Regions from separate parts of the Mesorhizobium sp. P2_C7 genome, predicted to be linked through region 3. Evidence: predicted binding sites of a transcription regulator. Region 3 holds the regulator's gene; each other region holds the start of a gene.
The links. Region 3 encodes LexA, which represses DNA repair genes until DNA is damaged. Its sites were predicted from a motif close to TGTTCNNNNTGTGTTCNG; they were not measured.

Region 1 (5,672 bases), on a different contig from region 3:
AAACGCGGCAGCGGCAACCGGGCGATTGCGCTAAGGGCCGACATGGATGCCTTGCGCATCACCGAGCAATCCGCCGCGCCCTACCGTTCCGGCAATCCCGGCATCATGCATGCCTGCGGCCATGACGGCCACACCACGATGCTGCTCGGCGCGGCAAAGCTGCTGGCCGCCGAGGGCGGTTTCGACGGCACCGTGCGCTTCGTCTTTCAGCCGGCCGAGGAATGGGGCAAAGGGGCATTGGCCATGCTCGCCGATGGCCTGATGCAGCGCTTTCCCTTTGACGAAATCTTTGGCCTCCACAACATGCCCGGCCTGCCCATCGGACATTTCGAGACCCGCGCCGGCCCGATCATGTCGGCAGAAGACAATTTCGAGATCGTGTTGAAAGGGCTCGGCGGCCATGCCGCGCGGCCGCATTCGGGGAACGAAACGCTGGTCGCCGCCTGCGCGCTGGTCACCAATCTGCAGACCATCGTCTCGCGCCGACTGAGCCCGGCCGACATATCGGTGGTTTCGGTGACCGAGCTGATCACCGACGGCACCCGCAACGCACTGCCCGGTCTTGCCCGCATTCTCGGCGATGCGCGCAGCTTCCGCCCCGAGGTCAGCGCCGAAATCGAGCGGCAGATGCGCGTCATCGCCGAGGGCACCGCAGCCGCCTACAATGTTACCGCCGAGGTCAACTACACCCGCGAATTCGTGCCGCTAGGCAATGATGCCGAACTGGTCGATGCGGCGTTTGCTGCCGCGAGAAGCGTTTTCGAGCCCGGCAACATCGCCGTCGCCCGCGAGCCGATGACCGGCTCGGAGGACTTCGCCCGCTTCCTCGACCATGTGCCGGGCTGTTTCGTCTTCCTCGGCAATGGCGAGACGTCGGCGCCGCTGCACAATTCGAGCTACGACTTCAACGATGACGGGTTGCCGTTCGGCACCAATTTCCATGTCGCCATGGCCAGGCAAAGGCTGGGCGGCGAAGCCGGGAGTTGATTGCGTTTTGATTGCCGGGGCGCGCCCGCCGCTGGCCCAAACACCATCGCTATCGCCAGCCAGCTCCCGCGCTTACTGAAATTCCCTGCTGACGGAGATCGGACGCCGATGACCAGGATTTCGCTGCTGGGAATTCCCCACGACGACAACTCGTCTTTCTTCAAGGGCCCGGCGCAAGCACCTGCCCATATCCGTCCCGAATTGTTCTCCGATGCCTACAGCATGTGGAGCGAAACCGGTTTTGATCTGACCGACAGGCTTGTCGATCATGGCGACATCGGCTTCGACACCGCCACCGATCCATGGGACCTGATCGAAGGTGAGGTTGGGCGCGTGCTGGAGCTGGGCGATCCTCTGATCTGCCTCGGCGGCGACCACGCCATTTCCTGGCCGATACTGCGCGCGGTGCGCCGCCGACATCCCAGCCTGACCATTCTGCACATCGACGCGCATCCCGATATGTACGATGCCTATCAGGGCAATCCGCGCTCCCACACCTCGCCCTTTGCCCGCATCATGGAAGAGCGGCTTGCCGACCGCCTCATCCAGGTCGGCCTGCGGACCGTCAACGACCATCATCGCGACCAGTTCAAGCGGTTCGGTGTCGAGGTGATCGAGGCGGCGCGGTTTGGCGACGATCTGCGGCTCGATCTCAAGACGCCGGTCTACATCTCGATGGACCTCGACGGGCTCGACCCCGCCTTTGCGCCAGGCGTTTCGCATCGCGAACCCGGCGGTCTGACCACCGTCAGGTCATCAGCCTGATTCAATCGGTCAACCAGCCGATCGTGGCGGCTGATATCGTTGAACTAAACCCGCCTCGCGACATCGCCAATCTGACCGCCACCGTGGCGGCAAAACTGCTCAAGGAAATTGCCGGGATGATGGTCAAGACACGACTGTGACGGGCCGGCGACGTGCAGGTCGGTGAGGGGTACGTGTTTGACGAAGACAATCACCCGGTGACGCAGGGGCAAGACTCAGCTAGCCTGTCACTTGCGGCGGACCTGATTTATCCGCTTGGCCGGCGCTTCATTCTTCCTCCCAAGCGGCGCCGGCCTTCTTCCCAAGAAGCCCCATTCGCGGTGCCCCGATCTCCTACTATGCGGTCAAGACGGTCGCCAGGGGAACCAAATTCCGTTTCCTCGGTTGGTCCTGCTCCAATGGAGTGTTGCAACCATGTTCCGTCTGCTTGGTGGAGGACGTGCCCGATACGGTCGACCCGCTGCTGTTGCCGCCATCGCAACACGATCGTGAGGCTTTGCGCCGCCAGTCGGCTGCGATGGGGATCGATCCCCAGCGCTAGCCACGGCTGTCACGCTTCGGCTGCAGGGCAGGCTGACATTCTCGCATCAGCGTTGCGAACAAAGCAGAACGATGCTTGATGGGGGATGAACCTCGCCACCTCTGATTCGATTTTTCGGGAACCGACCGTCCAGCCTGCCTATCTCGCCCGGCTGAACGACGCCCAGCGTCTGGCCGTCGAGCATGGCGACGGCAGGATTGCCGGACCGCTGCTGGTCATTGCCGGCGCCGGTTCAGGCAAGACCAACACGCTGGCGCATCGCGTCGCCCATCTGATCGTCAAGGGGGCCGACCCGCGCCGCATCCTGCTGATGACCTTTTCGCGCCGCGCCGCGTCCGAAATGGCCAGGCGCGTCGAGCGCATCGCCGGCGAGGTGCTCGGCCGCGACGCCGCGGTGATCACCGACGCTCTGACCTGGGCCGGCACCTTTCACGGTATCGGCGCCCGGCTGCTGCGCGACTATGCGCATGAGATTGGCCTCGATCCGGCCTTCACCATCCACGATCGCGAGGATTCCGCCGACCTGATGAATCTGATCCGGCATGAGCTGGGGTTCTCGAAGACGGAAGCGCGCTTTCCGACCAAGGGCACCTGCCTTGCCATCTATTCGCGTGCCGTCAACGCGCAGGCGCCGCTGGGCGAAGTGCTGGGGTCCGCCTTTCCCTGGTGCGCCGGCTGGGCCGAGCAGCTGAAGCAATTGTTCGCCGGATATGTCGAGGCCAAGCAGGCGCAGAACGTGCTCGATTACGACGACCTGCTGCTCTACTGGGCGCAGATGGCGGCCGAGCCTGAAATAGCCGCGCATCTGGGTGGGCGTTTCGACCATGTGCTGGTCGACGAATACCAGGATACCAACCGGCTGCAGGCCTCGATCCTGATGGCGCTCAAACCCGACGGCGCCGGGCTGACGGTGGTCGGCGACGATGCGCAGTCGATCTATTCGTTCCGTGCCGCCGAGGTGCGCAACATCCTCGATTTTCCCAAGCAGTTCGCGCAGGCCGCCGACGTGGTGATGCTGGAGCGCAATTATCGCTCGACCGAGACCATCCTGGCCGCCGCCAATGCGGTGATCGGCGAGGCCTCGGAGCGCTTTACCAAGAACCTTTGGTCGGAGCGCAAATCCACCGACAAGCCAAGGCTGGTGAGCGTGCGCGATGAGGTCGAGCAGGCCAATTTCGTCTGCGATACCATTCTGGCCGAGCGAGAAGCTGGCACGGCGCTGAAATCGCAGGCGGTGCTGTTTCGCGCCTCGCATCACAGCGGCCCGCTGGAGATCGAGCTGACCCGGCGCAACATTCCCTTCGTCAAGTTCGGCGGCCTGAAGTTCCTCGATGCTGCTCACGTCAAGGATGTGCTTGCGGTGCTGCGCTTTGCCGAAAACCCGCGCGACCGCGTCGCCGGCTTCCGCGTGCTGCAGCTGATGCCGGGCATCGGCCCTTCGGTCGCGGCGCAGATCGTCGAGACGATGACGACGGCGCTGGACGAGGCGATGGGGTTGGCCGGCTGGCGCCCGCCGCAGCGCGCGGCCGATGACTGGCCGGGCTTCGTCGCGCTCTATTCCGGCCTGCGGGCCGGCGCCAAATGGCCGGCCGATCTCGAACAGGTCAGGCTCTGGTACGAGCCGCATCTGGAGCGCATCCACGAGGATGCGATCACGCGCCGGGCCGACATTTTGCAGCTCGAACAGATCGGCTCGGGCTATGCCTCACGCGAACGCTTCCTCACCGAGCTGACGCTCGATCCACCGGACGCCACCAGCGACCAGGCCGGGCCACCGCACCGTGACGAGGATTATCTGATCCTGTCGACCATCCATTCGGCCAAGGGCCAGGAATGGAAGAATGTCTTCGTGCTCAACACGGTCGACGGCTGCATCCCGGCCGATCTCGGCGTCGGCACCAAGGAGGACATCGAGGAGGAGCGCCGGCTGCTCTACGTGGCGATGACCAGGGCCAAGGACAATCTGAGCTTGGTCATGCCGCAGCGCTTCTTTCCGCACGGCCAGGCGGCGCGCGGCGACCGCCATCTCTATGCCTCGCGCACCCGTTTCATCCCGGCCTCGATCCTCGCTGCCTTCCAGCAGGTCTCGTGGCCGAGCGCGCAAGCGGCACAGGGCAGGGCGCCCCGGCCGGAGGTGCGCGTCGACATTGGCGCGCGCATGCGCGGCATGTGGAAATAGCCGCGAGATAGCGCCATGCCCCAACCACCGGTCAGGATCGCCATCGCGGGTGCGCTGGGCCGCATGGGCCGCCAGATGGCGGACGCCGTCCAGGCCGATGCGCGGCTGGCGCTCGCCGGTCGCTTCCACCGACCGGGCATTGTCGGCGAAGGGCTGGTGAGCCGCGACGAGGCACTTGCCGTGGCCGATGTGGTGATCGATTTCACCACGCCGTCGGCCTCGGCCGATCTGGCAAGGTTTTGCGCCGATCGTGGCGGGCCAGCCCTGGTCGTTGGATCGACAGGCTTCGATACTGCTGAGCTGGCCGCCATCGCCGATGCCGCGAAAACCATCGCCATCGTCCGCTCCGGCAGCTTTTCGCTCGGGCTGAACATGCTGGTCGGACTGGTCGAGCAGGCGGCGCGAGCGCTTGATCCCGAGGACTGGGATGTCGAGATCGTCGAGGCGCATCATCGCCACAAGATCGATGCGCCGTCCGGGACGGCGCTGATGCTGGGACAAGCCGCCGCCAGCGGGCGCGGCATCGAACTGGACACGGTCGCAAGGCGCGTCCGCGATGGCGTCACAGGCGTGCGGCCGCCCGGTGAGATCGGCTTTGCGGTGATGCGCGGCGGCAGCATCGTCGGCGATCACAGCGTCAGCTTCTGCGCCGAGGGCGAGACGGTGACCTTGTCGCATGCGGCCGGCGACCGCAGCATGTTCGCCCGTGGCGCCATCGCCGCCGCACTCTGGGTGGCGGGGCGCTCGCCCGGTGAATACGACATGCGCGACGTGCTGGGATTGAGCGACCGAGCGAGGTGAACGGACCGCGCCCGGATCTTGTGATTAGCCAAACGAACTGCTGCTGATCCTCGTTTTCGGCAACTGGCTCTATCCAGATCATGATCGGGCCAGCATCGGCTTACCGATCCGTAAGGTTTGCGGTGATTTTCGGCACGGCCTTGAAAGGTGAATGAAAGCTTGGTGCCATAAGTGTTGGGCGCGCGCCCCGTATTTGTCGCGGAAAGCGATGGGAGAGAGAGGGCGCGGGAAACGAACAAAGGGAAGAGGCCATGTCGCTCGCGCGAATACTGCTTGATTCAGCCGCCACAACCGCACTCGTCGCCACCATGGCCTTGTCCGCGCCGTCAGCGCGCGCCGACGAAAAAGTCTCCATCATGGTCGGCGGCTATGAGAAACAGATCTATCTGCCCGCCAAGC
Region 2 (5,672 bases), on a different contig from region 3:
TCGAGCCGAGCAGCCGCAGGGTCTCGAAACCGCCCTGGTCGAAGATCCGCCGTCCCGCGCCCAGCACCGCCGGGTTGACGAACAACTGGAACTCGTCGACCAGCCCGGCCGCGATGAGTGAGGAGGCGAAACCGGCGCCGCCGAAGACGGCCATGTTGCCGCCCTCGCCCGCCTTCAGCGCCTTGACCTCGCGCGGCAGGTCGCCGCTCGCCACCGTTGTGCGCTCCCACCGCGAGGCGTTGAGCCTGTCGCTCAGCACCACCTTTTGTGCTTCGACGATGCGCTGCGCAAAGGCATAGAACGGATCGCCCGGAAATTTCTTCGCCGCATTGCCCCAATGGGTCAGGTACCCCTCCTCGGCCATCTTGCGGCTGAGCAGGATGGTGTCGACGCCGGCGAAGACGGCGTTGAAGTCCCGCTTCAGCTCGTCGTCCCAGGCGCTGTCGTCGCCCCATTCCCAGAGCTGCCAGTGATGATCCTCGTCGGCGCCGACAAAGCCGTCGACCGACATCTGCATCTGCAGGATCAGTTTTCTCATGGTCATTCTCCGGTTTGTCCGACACTGACGAATGATTTACTTCTGGAACCATTTGACGCACCGCGGAGAATGATGTCAATAGTAAATTGATTTAAAAATGGAACCATAGACATGTCGACCAAGGGAAAGTCCGGCTGCCCGATCAACCTGTCGCTCGAACTGCTCGGCGACCGCTGGACGCTGCTCATCATCCGCGACCTGATCTTCGCCGGGAAAAAGCATTTTCGCGAATTCCTGCAGTCCGACGAAGGCATCTCCTCGCGCACGCTGGCAGAGCGGCTGCAGACGCTGCAGGACGAAGGCATCCTCACCCGCAGCGACGACCCGACACACGGGCTGAAAACGGTCTATAGGCTGACCGAGGCCGGCATCGACCTGTTGCCCGTGCTGGCGACGCTCGGCGCCTGGGGCAGCAAGCACCGCAAGGCCGACGAGAAGCTCGCCCGGAATGCCGATGATCTGGCGGCGGGCGGCGAGGCCGCACTGGACCAGATGAAGGTGGCGTTGCGGGCGGAGCATCTGGCGAACACATGATCGCAAAAGCTCTGCCAAGGCAGGCGATCCCTCGCGCCGACAAAATGACCATCAGCGACCATCATACTCATCGTGAAGACGGACCCAATCACCCAGCGTATGTGACGGCCCATTTTCATTGCGGCCGACGGGAGTGAGGTCGAGATAGCTATAGGTCCCTATCAGGTTCTCGCCACCACGGCCCCGTACCTGGAAAGTGCAATGAATCTTGCCATCATCATCTTTATAGAAAACGGTTGTACCGCCGCGATCTCTGCCTGATATCGCGACCTCCTCGAAATTGAATAACACCTTGCCCGAGTTGATCTGGTCCTCGGTGAACGATACCTGGAAGTCGAAATTGAAATCGCTTCCGAATGACGACACCCAATCAAACTGCCAATTCATCCGCGCCTTGAAGTCCAGTAGCTCGGCGAGAGGAGCGCGCGAGCAGACGGCCAGGGAGACGTCGTGATGCATCAGATGCTGGTTGGCGGCGTCGATGTGGTCGCAAAGGAATGAACAGCCGGTGCACCGATAGTCTGCATTGGGCGGAAACATGAAGTGATAAATGATCAACTGGCTGCGGTTCTTGAAGAGATCGGCCAACGATTTCCTTCCCTGGGTCGTGTCGAACTCGTAGGGCTTGTCGATCCGCAGCCACGGCAGTGCCCGCCGGTCCGCCGCGAGCTGTTGACGCTGGCGCGTAAACGCCTTTTCTTTCTCGAGATGCGCTTTGTGCGCTTCAAACCAATCCGTGTAAGGCGCGATGATGTGGTCGTTCATGTCGTCCTCCTTCCGCACTCTGGCGTATGCTGACGGTCTCGTTACCTGTCCTAAAGACGTTGTCGAAAACCGCGATCCGACGTCGCCTGAGCAATTTGTGCTGAAGAACGCGGCTGATAGCACCGGACGCCGACATTCAGCTTGACAGTCGTGCGCGCTTTGTTCTCTATATGTTCCAATCTATCAGCAACTGCGGATGTGCGGTCGGGATGGAAACGACAGCCACCATCCTGCATGCCGATCTCGACGCCTTCTATGCTTCGGTCGAGCAGTTGCTCGATCCGTCGCTGCGCGGCAAACCAATTGCGGTCGGCGGCGGCGTCGTGCTTGCCGCCTCCTACCAGGCGCGCGCCTTCGGCGTGCGCGGCGGCATGCCGGGACGCAAGGCGCGCGAGCTCTGCCCGCAGCTGATCTTCGTCGGCGGCAATTTCAGCGACTACCAGCGCCTGGGCGACGCGGCGATCAAGGTGCTCGACGACTTCACACCCGTGGTCGAGCGCATCTCCATCGACGAAGCCTTTGCCGATGTCGCGGGCTGCACACACCTGTTCGGATCCCCGCAAGAGATCGCCACGACCATCCGCCGCCGCGTCCGGGCCGAGCTCGGCCTGCCGATCTCGATCGGCGTGGCGCGCACCAAGCATCTGGCCAAGATCGCCTCGCAGGTCGCCAAGCCCGACGGGCTGGTGGTGGTCGACCCAGGCACCGAGATCGCCTTCCTGCACGACCTGCCGGTCGGGCTGATGTGGGGCGTCGGCCCGGCGACGAAGGCGCGGCTGGCCGAAATCGGCATCGAGACCATCGGCCAGTTGGCCAGGACACACAGCGGCGCGCTGACGCGGCTGCTCGGTCCCGCCGCCGGCGAAAAGCTGTCGGCGCTGTCATGGAACCGCGACCCGCGCAAACTGGAGACGAAGCGCCGGGCGCACTCGGCCGGCGCCCAATCGGCACTTGGGCAAAAGCCTGCCGTGGCGCGGGTGATCGTGCCCACTTTGCTGCATCTGGCCGACCGCGTCGCCAGCCGGCTGCGCGCCAAGGCAAGGCCCGGCCGCACGGTGACGGTGCGCGTGCGCTTTGCCGATCTCAGCGCCGTCACGCGTTCGATCACGCTTGACCAGCCGATCGCGGCGACCGCGATGCTGGCCGAGATCGCCGGCGACCTGGTGCGCGGCGCGCTTGCCGACCACCCTTACGAGAAGACGATCTCGCTGCTGGCGATCTCGGTCTCGCATCTCGAGGAAAGTGCCGAGTTGCAACTCGAACTGCCGCTCGGCCTTGCCGATGAGAAGCGCCGTCCGGGCACCCAAAAAGGCCTGGCACGCTTCGGTGCCGACCGCGCCATCGACAAGATCCGCGAGCGCTTTGGCAAGCAGGCGGTCGGCTACGGCACGGTGGCGCTGGAGGCCGCACGCTCCGTACCCGACGAATTCAGGGAATTGGCGCAGAAGGAGCTCTGAGGGTAGCCGAAGCCAATCGTGCCCTGCATATGACCGCGCAAGTTGTAACTGGTAGCAGCAAAAGAGTGACTTGATTTCAGGCCCTGGCTATTCGAGTAAGGTGTAGCGGCCACAAGCCATGGAATGCGATGTTCACAGCCTTCATCGTTTGCGCGTCAGTCACAGCTCTCAGCGCGGTCGTCAGTCTCGGTTTCTCCTTGGCTGCCGCCATGAACGAAACCGGCAACGCCCGGACAATAGCTTTCTACGGTTGTGCACGCAGCGTGGCCTTGGTGGTCGCAAGCGCCGTGCCGTTTTTTACGGGTTCGACGGAATGGCTTGAAGCCATCGCCTGGATAATGATCCTTGTGCAGGCTGGGGATGCGATCATAGGCGCCACGATCGATGATCGGATGAAAACTTTCGGCCCGGCCGGCATGTCGCTCGCCAACCTTCTGGCTCTCCTATGGCTCATCCAGTCTGTTCAATGAGACGACGACAGACAGCCTAGGCGAGAGCTATCTGCCGGTGCGCCAATAGCGATGCACCCTGACGCCGCTGGCGCTTCCGCCATCCCAAGACTCGCAAGCAATTCCGTCCTTGTCGGCATCATGTGTCGGCCAATAGCCGGGCTGCCCTTTATGCGCGTTGGCAAGGCCGACGGCGCGGGCGGCTGTGCAGTTCGGGAACGCAGCAAAGTGCCTGAGAGCGGAGAGCGGCGAGTCGATCTGGATGCCGACAAAGCCATAGACGATGTAGCCGGACAACAGAATGAACGGCGCGAAAAGAGCCACCCATTTCAGCCTGCCCAGGCGATGAGCTGAAGGCCAACGCAAGAATGGCAGAAGCATTCCTGGCACGCCCCGGTTTCCGTACCCCAACACAGGTTATCTTGAGCCGTCTGTGGTGGCAACGACACCGGGCCGAGTTCAACGCGTTCAGGGAATTGGCGGAGCCGCTGGCCTTCGAGACTGTTTCGAAATTCGCTCTGGTGAGTCATGTGATGGTGGTTTCGAGAACCGTAGGCAGCGGACATTTGGTCCGTGAGCAACGGAAGCGCAGAAAACGCCATCACATGGCCGCAAGAGTAGAATTTCGAAATAGCTCTCTCAGCCCCTGATCGCCTTGCCGGCCTGCTGCAACAGCTCGAACGCCGCGAAACGCTTGGCGTGCCAGCCGGCCAGCGAAGCGTTGGGATGATAGACCTCGCCGAGTTCCGACATGCCCGCCATGGCCGTCACCAGGTCCTTGTAGGAGCCGGCGGCGACCGCGCCCAACATCGCCGAGCCGAGCAGCACCGGCTCCGGCGAGGTCGACGCCACCACCACCATGCCTGTCGTGTCGGCCAGCAGCTGGCGCACCAGCGGGCTTTGCCCGGCGCCGCCGCTGACGACGATGGTGTCGACAGGGATGCCCTTCTCATGCTCGGCCCGCACGATCTGGCGCGCGCCGTAGCCCAGCCCGCAGACGCCGGCGACATACAGCCCGACCAGGCTTTGGTGGCTGGTGTCGAGATCGAGCCCGGCAATCAGCGCGCGCGCATCTGGGTCGGCGAAAGGTGCGCGGTTGCCGAGGAATTCCGGCACGACATGGATCTCGCCGACCAGCGCCGGCATTGCTGCGGCACCCCCACGGCCTTGCGCCTGCAGCGACAGCCAGGCGCTGAGGCTGATCCCTTCGGCCTGCGCCCTGGCCGCGGCTTCGCCGGCCGCCGGGTGCATGCGCACAAGATGGTCGATGGCGGCACCTGCCGCCGATTGACCACCCTCGTTCAGCCACAGCCCCGGCACCATGGCCGAGAAATACGGACCCCAGACGCCGTCAACGAAGGCCGGTTCGGCGGTCGACGACAGGGTGCAGGCCGAGGTGCCGAAGACATAGGCCATGCGCGACAGGACACTGCCGAAATCGCCGCGCGCCCCGACCGTGCCGACACCGCCGGCATGCGCATCGATCAGCCCGGCCGCCACCGCGGTGCCGGGGGCGAGGCCAAGGTCGGCCGCCGCCTGCGCGATCAGTCCGCCGCCCAGCGATGCTCCCGCCGGCACGATCTCGGTGCCGATGCGCGCAAACGCCTCGTCGGCCAGCGCGCCGAGGCCGACGTTGCGGAAATATGTCTCATCCCAGCGGCTCTCATGCGCCAGATAAGTCCATTTGCAAGTCACCGTGCAGACCGAGCGGGCAAGGCTGCCAGTCGCCCGCCAGGTCAGGAAATCGGCGAGGTCCAGGAACTGCCAGGCGGCGTTGAAGGTGGCGGGCATGTTTTCCGCAAGCCACAGGAGTTTCGGTGTCTCCATCTCAGGCGAGATGACGCCGCCGACATAGCTCAGCACCGCCGCGCCGCTGCGGTTGATGCGGCGCGTCTGCTCGATCGCGCGGTGATCCATCCAGACGATGAT
Region 3 (5,672 bases):
GCTGTAATAGGCCTTGCCCATGCGCACGAGCTCCTCGGCCACCTCGCGATGACGCGGCGCGCGCTCGAACTGCGAGACGGCCTCGCCATCCCAGGAGAGGCCGAGCCAGGAAAGCCCGTCGAGAATGGCTGCGGTCGCGGCATCGTTGGAGCGCTCGCGATCGGTGTCCTCGATGCGCAGCAGCATCGTGCCGTCAGTGTGCTTTGCGTACAGCCAGTTGAACAGCGCCGTGCGCGCGCCGCCTATGTGCAGGTAACCGGTGGGCGAGGGGGCAAAACGGGTGACGACCTTGTCGGACATGAAACTCTCGGAAACCATCTGAAGCGGGGTGTGGTTGCGCGGACTTTCGCGCGTTGCGCGTTCATGTAGCATAGGGTGTCGAGGGCGCAAGGGGCAGACCCGATGGCTGGACGGGGCCGGGGCTCGGATCAGGGCGAGGACGCCGCTATTGGCGTCAGCGAACGGTCCCTGTTTGCGACGCCGCTGCCGGCTGCGTTACCGCTGCCATCACCTCTCGCGCCGGACCCCGGCAACCCGCCGTTGCAAGCGGATGTCTCCGCCCCCGCTCCTGTTGCCGAAGTTGGCAGGATCGTGCGCGTGCGCCGGCAACTCGGCCGGATATCGCTGCCTCGGCTGCGGCACAGCGTGGCCACGGCAGCGGGCCTGGAGCTTGATCGAGGCGTAGCCTTCCTGCTGGTGCCGGTCTGTCTGGCGATCGGAGCGATCGGCTATTTTTCGCTGACGGTGGAACCTGATTTTGCGAAGCCTGTCGCGGTCGTCGTTCTGACGGGGCTCTGCGCGTTCGTCTCGCGTTCCAGGCCGAAAGCCCATCTTTGTTTCATGGCTGCGGTGCTGTGCACGCTCGGCCTGCTCGCCGGCAAGGTCGAGACATGGCGGGCGGGAACGCAGTTGCTGGGTTCGGAAATCTCGGCTCAAGTGACCGGCCGCGTCGTCTCGCTTGACCGAATGGAGTCCGGCCGCATCCGGCTGACCATCGACGTGACGTCGACAGCCAGGCCGAAATTGCGGTATGCGCCGGAGCGGGTTCGGCTTTCGGCACGAAAGATCCCGGCAGAGATAACCGCAGGCTCGCTGGTCACCGGCTACGCCAAGCTGTTGCCGCCCACCGGCCCGGTGCGGCCGGACAGCTACGACTTCTCCTTCGACAGCTATTTCGCCGGCATCGGCGGCAGCGGGTTTTTCCTCGGCAATCCAAAGCTTGTCGCCGGCAATGACGACGACATGCCGCCATCGGCCCGCCTTGCCTCGGGGATAGAAAATGCCCGCGAAGCCATCGCCGACCATATCAGGGGCAGTGTCGGTGGCGCCGAAGGCGAGATCGCGGCGGCGCTGATCGTCGGCGTGCGCGCCGGCATTCCCGATGAGATCAACGAAGCGATGCGGCGCACCGGCATCTACCACGTCATCTCCATTTCAGGGCTGCACATGGCGCTGGTCGCAGGCACCATCATGATGCTGATGCGCAGCGCCTTTGCCCTGTTTCCGGACTTTTCCGCGCGCCGGCCCGTCAAGAAATACGCCGCGGCCGCCGCCCTTTTCTCGATCGCCGCCTATCTTGTCATCTCAGGCGTCGTCGTTGCCGCAGAGCGCAGCTTCATCATGCTGGCGGTGATGCTGATTGCCGTGCTGTTCGATCGGGCGGCGCTGACCATGCGCAACCTGGCGGTCTCGGCGATCGCGGTCATTTTGGTGTCGCCGCATGAAGTGGTCGGCCCAAGTTTCCAGATGTCGTTCGCGGCGACCGCGGCGCTGGTCGGTGCCTATGCCGGCTGGTCTGATCATCGTGCGGCGAAAACGAAACCGCCGCCGCCACGGCGATCTCTGCCTGGCTTTCTCACCAGAAAATTCCTGTTGGCGATGGGCGGCCTTGCCATGACCTCCATCATTGCCGGCTCTGCCACGGCGCTGTTTGCCATCTGGCATTTTCAGCGGGTGTCGCCGCTCAGTCTGTTCGCCAATCTGGCCATCATGCCAATCGTCTCGCTGGTTGTGATGCCTTTCGCCGTCCTCAGTGCGCTGGCGATGCCCTTTGGCGCCGATGGCCCCTTTCTTTACGTGATGGGCAAAGGCCTGACGGTGATGATCGCCATGTCCGGATGGATTTCCGAGCGCTCGCCGGTCGACGCGGTCGGGTTGATTTCGCAGCAGTCCGTCCTGCTGGTGGCGATTGCCTTGGTCATTGCAACGATGGCCACGACATGGCTGCGGCTCGCAGCCCTTCCGTTCGCGCTTGCCGGCCTGTTGACCGTCTCGGACACGCGCGCACCGGACGTGCTGATCTCGGAGGACGCCCGGCTGGTTGCGCTGCCGATCGGGGGTGGCGAACTCGCCGTCAGCCGGGCACGCCCGAACGAATTCACGGTCGACAACTGGAAACGCGCGCTGACATCCGAAACCATCGTCATGCCGGAGGTGTTCAGCAAAGGAGACGGGCAATTCGAGATAGCCGATGCCGCCGAACTGCCGTCGGGCGCGCCTTTCTATTGCACATCGGGCGTTTGTCTCGCCAAGCATCCGTCCGGTGCGATCATCGCGCATGTCGAAGACCGAAAGGACGCCTGGACGGCCTGCGGCTTCGCCGACCTGATCGTCATCAATGACGCCACGGCCTATGACCCCTGTCACAATCCGCTGGTGCTCGTCATCACCAAGCGACAACTGGCTCGCAAGGGTAGCGCGGCCGTCTTCTTCGATCGCCAATCGGCGACCACGCCTGCGACGATCAGCTTCGCGGTGGACAGCCCAAACCGGCCCTGGCACACGCAGCGCAAGTTTTCGCGCGAGGCGAGGGGCCTGCCACCCTACCGCAAACCCGAAAAGCCGGTCGCAAGCCCTGCTCAGTAGCGCCTGATCAGCCCGACGAGCTTGCCTTGCACCTTGACCCTGTCCGGTCCGAAAATGCGGGTTTCATAGGCCGGGTTGGCGGCTTCGAGAGCAATCGAGGCACCCTTGCGGCGGAACCGCTTCAGCGTCGCTTCCTCTTCATCCACCAGCGCCACGATGATCTCACCCGGGCTGGCTGTATCGGCATTGCGGATGATGACGGTATCGCCGTCGAAGATGCCGGCCTCGATCATCGAGTCGCCCTTGACCTCCAGGGCATAGTGTTCGCCGCCCATGATCATGTCCGGCGGCACCGAGATCGAATGCGTCTGGTGCTGGATGGCGTCGATCGGCACACCGGCCGCGATGCGTCCCATGACCGGGATCGACACGGCGGAAACCACGTCGTCGTCATTGCCGGCCGAAGGCATCCGCGAAGACGCCGGCTTGAGTTGCCGGCCAAGGCCGCCTTGACCGAGGCTGCCCTGGATGACGCTTGGCGAGAACTTCTTTGCCGCGTTGAGGCCTGGCGCGATCGAATCCGGTAACCGCAGCACTTCCAACGCGCGCGCCCGATTGGGCAGGCGGCGAATGAAGCCGCGCTCCTCCAGCGCCGTGATCAGCCGGTGTATGCCGGATTTGGAGGCAAGGTCGAGCGCTTCCTTCATCTCGTCGAAGGATGGCGGAATGCCGCTTTCCTTGAGCCGTTCATGAATGAACATCAGCAGTTCGTGTTGTTTGCGCGTCAGCATGGCAGCCCCCAGGATACCCAAAACCAGAATCGGAAAAACAAACCCAGAACAAACACTATCTGTTCCAGTTGTGTTCCGCAACCGTTTAAAGTTTAATGAACTTGTTAAGGCGGCTGAAATTATTCGGCGCCCCGGCAGTGGGTCGCGATCGACGCATGCCTGCCACCGCCGAGCGCTTGGTTGGATTGAAATTGCTATGGTTAATGGCCTGTGGCCCACCCTGTGTCGGGCTTGGCCTCGGCTAACGCTGGAGCTCGACAAGCGGGCTCGGTTCACTTCACCGGTCGTGGCTCCCGTGAACGAAAGGGAGCCAAAATGCCAACTTTGGCGGAGGAATTGCCGGTATCGGCCTTGCCTTGTTCCTCGTCGCATTACCGCTTGTTTGTGCTGCCGTCGCCGGCATGGACATAGACATGCAGCGTGTAGCCGATGTGGGCAACCATCAGGGTTTTCGCGCGCTCGATGTCGCGATCCAGCGCCGCTTCCATGAGCGCGGTATGATGTTCGATCGCGACGGCCTGGCGCAGCGCCTCCATGGCCTCTTCGTAGCCATGCTGGAGACCGGCGGCCGCCCGCAAGGTTGGCGCCAGGCCAAGAAAGCGGTGATGGCGACGCAACTGATCCGCGATCGTGGAGTGGAAGGCCAGCAGCCAGGGGGACGCCGCCGCGCTGAGCAGTGCCGCGTGGAAAGCCTCGTGCTTTTCATCCCATTCGTCGACCACTTCGTCGGACGGGTCGTCGACCGCGGTCCTGCTGCGCGACAGCCTGTAATGGGCGGCAACGACGGCGTCCTCCCATTCACGGCCGCCTTTCTCGATCGATTCCTGGAGCAGAGGCAGTTCAACCACCAACCTGGCGCGTGACAGATCTTCCAACTCGTTGCGCGAGACCGCGGCGACGGCAAAGCCGCGATTGCTGATGGCGGTCACCAGGCGCTCGGCCTCCAACCGCGAGAGTGCCTCGCGCAGCGGTGTCCAGCCGATGCCGTAGCTGTTGCGCAACGCGCTGAGCTTGAGCGGCGCGCCGGGCTTCAGACGGGTGGTGAGGATATCGCGGCGCAGCAGCTTGTAGGCTGCTTCTGTCTTCGAGAAGTGCTCGTCGTCCAGCATTGCCGACCATCCGTACCAATTGGTCGGGTGATTATATATGAAATCCTTCCATTGCGTAAATTATATATAATGTTTGACAACACCCAAGGGACTGCCCATGATCGCCAACGGTTTCACCTGATATGTTCATCTGAGCACGCCCATGCGCGGGGATAGTCGACCATGAATGCAACTCCCGATCTCGCTGCAATCGAGGCGATGGACGCCGCGGACCCGCTGCGCGCCATGCGCGATCGTTTCGTCTTGCCGCAAGGGGTGATCTACCTCGACGGCAATTCGCTTGGCGCGGCTTCACCCGCCGTCTTCGACGAACTGAACAAGGCCGCGACACAGGAATGGGCGCAGGATCTCATCCGTGCCTGGAACACCGCCGGCTGGTTCGACATGCCGGTCGAACTCGGCGACCAGCTCGGACGCCTGATCGGCGCCGCGGCCGGCCAGACTGTGGTCTGCGATACGACGTCGATCAATATCTACAAGGTGCTGCATGCGGCGCTCGCAATGCGGCCGGATCGGTCGGTCATCGTCGCCGAGGGCGACAGCTTCCCAACCGATCTCTACATGGCCGAGGGCGTAGCTTCGACGCGGCCCGGTGCGGTCCTGCGGCTCGAGGGCGTCGACGCGCCTGACATCGAGGAGCTGATCGATGAGCGCGTCGCCGTTATCCTGGTCAACCACGTCAACTACAAATCCGGCCAGTTGCGCGACATGGCGGCGCTGACGCGCAAGGCCCATCAGGCCGGCGCGCTAATCGTCTGGGATCTCTGCCACACTGCCGGTGCGCTGCCAGTCGAACTCGACGGCGCCAATGCCGATTTCGCCATCGGCTGCACCTACAAGTACCTCAATGGCGGCCCGGGTTCGCCAGCCTTCATCTATGCCGCACAGCGGCACCATGGTGATGTCTATCAGCCGCTCAGCGGCTGGTGGGGGCATGCGCGGCCGTTCGCCTTCGAACAGGGCTATG

Region 1: a site for LexA is predicted at 2,157-2,174, ahead of AC1D2G_RS28575 (ATP-dependent helicase). Genes of this name have one in related genera too.
Region 2: a site for LexA is predicted at 1,998-2,015, ahead of dinB (DNA polymerase IV). Genes of this name have one in related genera too.

Annotation. Positions count from the first base shown of each region.
Region 1 covers NZ_JBFUDW010000017.1:33,230-38,901, reverse strand. Annotated here, with positions in the region: gene AC1D2G_RS28585 (M20 aminoacylase family protein) at 1-987, shown strand, start outside; partial or broken gene AC1D2G_RS28580 (agmatinase family protein) at 1,096-1,892, shown strand; gene AC1D2G_RS28575 (ATP-dependent helicase) at 2,379-4,472, shown strand; gene dapB (4-hydroxy-tetrahydrodipicolinate reductase) at 4,488-5,273, shown strand; gene AC1D2G_RS28565 (ABC transporter substrate-binding protein) at 5,582-5,672, shown strand, end outside.
Region 2 covers NZ_JBFUDW010000003.1:74,284-79,955, reverse strand. Annotated here, with positions in the region: gene AC1D2G_RS08060 (dihydrofolate reductase family protein) at 1-538, opposite strand, end outside; gene AC1D2G_RS08055 (winged helix-turn-helix transcriptional regulator) at 650-1,072, shown strand; gene AC1D2G_RS08050 (DUF899 domain-containing protein) at 1,124-1,837, opposite strand; gene dinB (DNA polymerase IV) at 2,047-3,294, shown strand; gene AC1D2G_RS08040 (hypothetical protein) at 3,423-3,764, shown strand; gene AC1D2G_RS08035 (excalibur calcium-binding domain-containing protein) at 3,792-4,067, opposite strand; gene AC1D2G_RS08030 (FGGY-family carbohydrate kinase) at 4,383-5,672, opposite strand, start outside.
Region 3 covers NZ_JBFUDW010000008.1:53,501-59,172, reverse strand. Annotated here, with positions in the region: gene gltX (glutamate--tRNA ligase) at 1-300, opposite strand, end outside; gene AC1D2G_RS18015 (ComEC/Rec2 family competence protein) at 403-2,865, shown strand; gene lexA (transcriptional repressor LexA) at 2,859-3,596, opposite strand; gene AC1D2G_RS18005 (GntR family transcriptional regulator) at 3,968-4,705, opposite strand; gene kynU (kynureninase) at 4,868-5,672, shown strand, end outside.